Regions from separate parts of the Peribacillus sp. TH16 genome, predicted to be linked through region 1. Evidence: riboswitches for the same ligand, from Rfam matches in the RefSeq annotation. Region 1 holds a riboswitch; the other holds the start of a gene.
The links. Region 1 has a riboswitch for ZMP and ZTP ahead of JFV29_RS22955 (phosphoglycerate dehydrogenase). Riboswitches for the same ligand answer to the same signal wherever they lie in the genome.
Positions count from the first base shown of each region.

Region 2: another riboswitch for ZMP and ZTP. It lies ahead of JFV29_RS10190 (APC family permease); the one in region 1 lies ahead of JFV29_RS22955 (phosphoglycerate dehydrogenase).

Region 1 is NZ_JAEKEM010000009.1:1,854,764-1,858,241, forward strand. Features, by position in the region: gene JFV29_RS22955 (phosphoglycerate dehydrogenase) at 33-1,232, opposite strand; ZMP/ZTP riboswitch at 1,405-1,483, opposite strand; gene JFV29_RS22960 (sugar porter family MFS transporter) at 1,670-3,010, opposite strand; gene JFV29_RS22965 (RbsD/FucU family protein) at 3,038-3,463, opposite strand; gene JFV29_RS22970 (fumarylacetoacetate hydrolase family protein) at 3,456-3,478, opposite strand, start outside.
Region 2 is NZ_JAEKEM010000002.1:2,108,764-2,112,241, reverse strand. Features, by position in the region: gene JFV29_RS10195 (amino acid permease) at 1-499, shown strand, start outside; ZMP/ZTP riboswitch at 1,194-1,272, shown strand; gene JFV29_RS10190 (APC family permease) at 1,327-2,919, shown strand; gene JFV29_RS10185 (adenine nucleotide alpha hydrolase) at 3,274-3,478, opposite strand, start outside.

The sequences.
Region 1 (3,478 bases):
AGTACGCTTTCTTCCTGTTCAATTAAAGTATGTTAAATAATACGAGTTGTAACGATGCCTGTGATTTGTTTGATTTTTTCCTCTAAACCAGGAATGATATCGCCGTTTACTTCACCGTCAATGTCAATCATCGTATACGCGTATCCACCACGGCTTCTGTTAACCATGTCAGCGATGTTCAAATTATAGTCTGATATAGCCAGTGTGATCTGCCCAACCATGTTTGGAACGTTTTCGTGGAAAGTTGCCACACGACGCTTTCCTGTATAAGGAAGGGAAGTGTTTGGAAAATTCACTGAGTTTTTGATGTTCCCTGTTTCTAAGAACAACTTCACTTGACGAGCTGCCATAATAGCACAGTTTTCCTCTGATTCTTGCGTAGAGGCACCAAGATGTGGGATTGGAACTACATTTTTCATTTTCAATACATTTTCATTCGGGAAGTCTGTAATAAACCTGCCAACTTTCCCGCTTTCAAGTGCAGCTTCCATATCCGTTTCATTCACAAGCTCACCACGTGAGAAATTCAAAATATGTACGCCCGGTTTCATGATGCTAAATGTTTCTTGGTTAAACATTCCTCTTGTATCATCAGTTAATGGCACGTGTACAGTAATATAATCAGATTCAGCAAACAACTGTTCAATCGTCATAGCGCGCTGTACATTGCGGGACAAGTTCCAAGCTGTATCGACAGAGATGAACGGGTCAAATCCAATCACATCCATGTCTAAACCTAGTGCATCATTAGCTACAAGCGCACCGATCGCTCCTAAACCGATTACACCAAGAGTTTTCCCCTTGATTTCTTTTCCAACAAATTGTTTCTTTCCTGCTTCTACAAGCTTTGGAACTTGTTCTCCTTCACCTTCTAACGTCTTTGTCCAGGCCACACCGGCAAAAAGGTTACGAGATGAAGCCATTAAAGAGGTTAGTACCATTTCTTTTACAGCGTTAGCGTTAGCACCAGGGGTATTAAAAACAACAATTCCTTGCTCTGTGCATTTGTCGACGGGAATATTATTGACACCCGCTCCAGCCCTTGCGATTGCTTTTAAATTATCGCCTAATTCTAATGCATGCATGTTAAAGCTACGAAGAACAACAGCATCAGGGTTTTCACTGTCATTGTCGATAGTAAAGTTATCCTTATTGAATACATTTAACCCGCTTTCAGCAATATTATTTAAGGTTTTGATTGTTTTCAGTTTTTCTAAAATTAATGTGCTCATATTATTTCTCCTCTTTTAATTTATGATAGTTTTTAAATTCCTAAATTAATTAACAAGATGTTAAGCAAGCTACTAATCAAATTTCATAAAAATCTGTGTATTCTCTAATAATGGATTTTAGTCTTCACTATCCTCTCCTAATAAACAGAAAGAGGCAAGGGATAATTTCCCTTACCTCTGCCCAGGCGAACGGCTACGACACTATATGCTCCCTCACGGTTATCCGCGTTTCGCCAGTCACACATAGTCTTTTTAATTAATTATATTTTATCAAATTCTCCATCAACCTTCAACTACAATTTTAAAAGGTTATCCTATTTCAGTTCCTTTGGCAGAATTATTTAGTAGAATTCCCCATTGCTCAGTCCCCTTAGCAAGAAGAATATTCTTCCAATAGATGTTCTATCTTTAGTTCTTGTATTGGAAGGGTTAAACCCTTAAGCAGGTTTAATAGCTTTTTCCATATCTTGCTGACGCCAGTACTCTTCAATTTCTTCTAAAGTTTTCCCTTTGGTTTCTGGTGTTTTATAGTGAATAAATACGCAAGCAACTATTGATAATACCGCGTATATTAAGAAGACATTATTTCCAATGACACTTAACAATGGCGGGAAAGTATACGAAAAAAGAAAATTCAATGTGTACTGTAAAAATGTAATGACTCCCATTCCGATCGCTCTTGCCTGCAAAGGTAACACTTCAGGTATGAATAGCCAGAATACAGGACCTAGACCGATTCCAAACGCGAAGACGTATAAGAACACACAAACCATACTAAATATCGTAAAATCTGAAAATAGTGCTAAACCGATTAATGGTAGGACCTGCCCGCCAATACTATAGATTAATAATGTTTTTCTTCCCAGTTTATCAACAATGAATAGCGATATAGCCGTGGAAATAACTAAGGCAGTACCTATCCCGAAGTTGGCTATATTCGATCCGCTCCACCCGTTAATTTCCACTCCTTCAAAGATGATTGGAGCAAAGTATACTACTGCATTAATCCCAGTGAAGACCTGAAAAAACGTTAATATGAAGTTCATATTTAGAATCTTTTTATACTGGCCAACTAAATGTTTGAATCCGACAGTTTGCTGTTTTAGTGAATAATTAATATCGCTTATTTCATCTTCCACTTCTTTCTTCGATCCTCTTAGTTTCATTAATACTTTTCTTGCACGTTCTTCTTTTCCTGCAGTCATTAGCCAACGTGGACTTTCGGGTGAGATTAGCATCCCAATCGTAAAGATTGCAGCAGGAATAATACCTATTCCTAGCATGATTCTCCAAGAACCACTAGCAGAAAAGGAAGCTCCTACAATGTAAGCACTTAAAATTCCGACATTTACACTTAATTGATATAATGCACCAATTAATCCTCTGATTTTAGGTGGAGCTAATTCAACCAGATATATCAACGAACACATATTGGCTATTCCGCATCCGATTCCAAGGATAAATCGCGATCCTATTAAAACGCTTACATTAGTAGCGAAGGCACAACCAATAGACCCAACAATAAACGTGATGCCTGCTCCTATTAAGAGCGATTTCCTTCCTAATACTTTAGATAAGGAGGTTGAAAGAACAATAGCAGGCAATGCTCCTAAAAGAAGGAAACTTACAATCAATCCTTGGCCGGCTGGGCTTAATCCAAATTCCTCGGTAATAAAGGGAATCGCTGGAGAAATGGCACCAGAATCAAAACCATATAAAAGTCCAGCCAAGCCACCAAAAATCGCATAAACATACATAATATTCGGAATTTTTTGCAAATAACTCACTCCTTTTAGATTCACTAATTAAAGTACACCTTTTTTCAATATAAGATTCGCATACTGTGCACGTTCACTTGTAGCGATAATGGCATATGCCGCCTTACTTCTTTCGTAAAAATCCGTTCTTTCGACTTTTTCTATTTGGACAGGAAAGTCGCTCGTTTTTTTTATTATATCTTCATAGGTCTGCCAGATTACAGGGTTTTTTTCATCGCCTTGAACAGGATTCATCAGCATGACTGGAAACGTAACATACGTATCTAGTGGAAAAAACTCTAATATGGCCCGTAAAAAATCAGCAACGCCATGTCCATGACCATTGATTATCCGGTTGGAATGACTTGCAGCCGGATAGTTTCCGTCTGCAAGTACAATCTCATCACCGTGCCCCATCTCCATCATAACTTTCATCAATTCTGGAGAAATAATAGGCGGGATTCCTTTAAGCATTAGTCAAAACCTTTT
Region 2 (3,478 bases), on a different contig from region 1:
TAATAGTGGGATTTTCAGTGCAGGTCGTATGCTTTACACTCTAGCAATGAACGGTCAAGCTCCTAAAATCTTTGCGAAAGTATCTAAAAATGGAGTGCCAGCTTATTGTACGATTGCTGTCCTTTTAGGTTTAGCAATTGGTGTTGTCTTGAACTACCTTGCACCGCCACAACTATTCCTTTATGTTTACAGTGCTAGTGTTCTACCTGGAATGATTCCATGGTTTGTCTTACTTATTAGTGAGCTTAAATTCAGAAAGGTAAGAGCTGCGGAAATGGAAAACCACCCGTTCAAAATGCCTTTTGCCCCTTACAGCAACTATGCAACAATTGCATTTTTACTGATGGTGCTGGTTGGTATGTGGATTAACCCTAGTACTCGTATTTCCCTGATTGTTGGGGTCGTTTTCCTAGCTATAGTCGTAGCAAGTTATTACATTTTAAAAATGGAGAAGCGAGTACCATTAGAGGCTAAGACCGATGATGATATTTCCAGCTAAGAAGCAAGTAAGGATTTAGGGACATCATCTTGTTCAAGGAAACATTAAAATACTATTAATCTACGTTCATCATTCTAGCTATGCTGAGTGTGTTTCACTGTTAGTTTAAATATAATAGATACTAATTAAAGTTGTGCATAAATTGTGGACAAAGCAAAGAGAGGTCTTCATCCCTCAGGCTTTTTCCCCAACTTGTGCATGACTTTTTTTGCGGAAGAAAAGAACACTGGGAGTAAAGGGGGAATAATCCAGTGAAATTGAAAACCGATAAGGTATTTTAGAAATATGGGGGATTTATATCCCATTGTGGTCATGGAACCTCCCCACCGTTATGGTTGATTCTAGCAAATCGGTTATTTCGAACAAAGTTGCTTTGATATTATTGCAATAAACCCGAACCTTAAAAGGAATAAAGAAAATCGGGAAACCCATTAATTTGGAACGGTTTATTTTGCACATATAAGCTATTAAAGATTTTTAAGTATAATGTTAAAGGGAAATGATTATATTGTTGAAGGATATAGTTCTAGAAATCGAATGTTTGTTTTTTGGAGCTTAATCCACCTAATTTTTTCAAATTAAAAAGAATATTAATAGTGAATTCCGAAAAAAACAATGGGATTATTTATAAAATATAAATGTTTTTCAAGTATTGTGAAATTAAATATAATCCTATATACTAAAAAAAAACTATTTTTCTATATGTAACTGGCGCAACATGGAGTACCATGGGGGAGCATATAGAGTATAAGCCGCGCGCCTGGGCAAACACTTGATTTTTTTAGATCAAGTGTTTTTTATTTTCCTAGGAAGAGGTGTAGGTAGGGATGAGTAATATGCATAGAAAGATGGGGACTTTTGCTTTAACTATGACAGGTATTGGTTCTATTATCGGCTCAGGTTGGTTGTTCGGAGCGTGGAAAGCTGCCCAGATTGCAGGACCAGCAGCTATTTTTTCTTGGATTATCGGTATGGTTGTAATTTTATTTATCGCATTATCTTACGCAGAGCTTGGGGCAATGTTTCCTGAAGCTGGAGGAATGGTTAAGTATCCTCAATACTCGCATGGCTCTTTTATTGGATTTTTAGCTGCGTGGGCAAACTGGATATCTATCGCTTCGACTATTACCGTTGAGGCCATTGCTTCAGTACAATATATGAGTACGTGGCCTTGGGAATGGGCCAGATGGACTCATTCTTTAGTTGATAACAATATCTTAACGATCAAAGGATTATTCATAGCTTCTTTACTACTATTGTTCTATTTCTTCGTCAACTATTGGACAGTTAACCTTTTTGCTAAGGCAAATTCATTTATTACTATTTTTAAATTAATTGTTCCAGGTGTAATGGCAGGATCGTTATTTTTTGCTGGATTTCATGGTGAAAACTTTACAAGTTCTCAAGGGATCGCACCATATGGTTGGGCAAGCGTTTTAACAGCAGTAGCTACTTCTGGTATCGTGTTTGCGTTTAATGGATTTCAAAGTCCCGTTAATATGGCAGGAGAAGCTAAGTCTCCGAATAAGTCTATACCTATTGCTGTTATTGGGTCTATTCTAATTGCAGGTTTTATATACGTTATATTACAAGTTGTGTTTATCGGTGCAGTTGATCCGTCTATGATCGTGAACGGATGGAGTCATCTGAATTTCAATTCACCTTTTGCTGATTTGGCAATTGCTCTTAGTCTTAACTGGTTAGCGATTGTATTGTATGTAGATGCATTTGTATCACCGTCTGGTACAGGTGCTACTTATACAGCGACAACTTCGCGTATGCTTTATGGAATGCAGAAAAATGGGTACTTACCGAATATCTTTGGTACATTACATCCACTTTATGGTGTTCCTCGTCCAGCGATGTTATTAAACTTAGGAGTATGTTTTATCTTTTTATTTTTATTCCGCGGATGGGGCGTACTTGCTGAAGTGATTTCAGTTGCTACACTTATTTCGTATATCATGGGGCCAGTTGCATTGGCAACATTAAGACGTACAGCTTCTCATTTTAATCGTCCATTTTACTTAAAAGGTGCTTCTATTATTGCACCATGTGGATTTGTTTTTGCATCGCTTACTTTATATTGGGCGCGTTGGCCATTAACAGGAGAAGTGGTTTTCATCATTGCCATTGGACTTCCTATTTACTTTTATTATCAAGCGAAAAATAAATGGAATGGATTCAAAAAACAATTTTTATCAGGTGTTTGGATGCTTCTTTACTTAGGTTGTATGATTTTGATTTCTTATATTGGTAGTGAGAAGTTCGGCGGAAAAAATATTCTTACATTTGGCTGGGATATGGTGGTCATCGCATGTCTAGCACTTGGCTTCTATTGGTGGGGAGTTAAAAGCGGGATTAAAACAGAATACATGGCTGAGGCTGAAAAAATTAACAAAGAATTTTTCAATAAATAACTTTTAGTGTAGACACCGCTATATGAGTAGAATGAAAACATGGTTACTTTATGACCATGTTTTTTTTGTGTGCTGGCGATTGGAAGGGTATTCCCATTAATGGGCATGGAAAATTTTATAGTTAAAAAAAATAGCGTATTTTGCCAGATATAAAACCAATCCATAATCAGTTAATAGTGAGCTATACAAAATCTTCATCGTAATTATAATGGAAAATGGGGATTTACTCAGTTTGTATCTTGATAAGATTAAATCCGCAATTAATGTAAAAGCTGAATTGAGATCATAAAAAAAGGTGTCAGGCATCCTTTTGGGTTTTTGTCCTTAAGATACCTGACAATAGTAATGAAGAATTTACACTTTTACCACACGTTTATAGCCAACCTCGCTGAAAAATTGATTGGCAGGAAGTACAAACATTTCATCTTCCAAGTCTAGTTGTATCGGATTAGAGAAAATGTCTCCGTTATATACGAATGAGTGATATTCACCAAACTCACCACATGGATCTACATCATCTGGTAAATCTTCAATAAATTTTTGGTCCAAATCTCTTCCT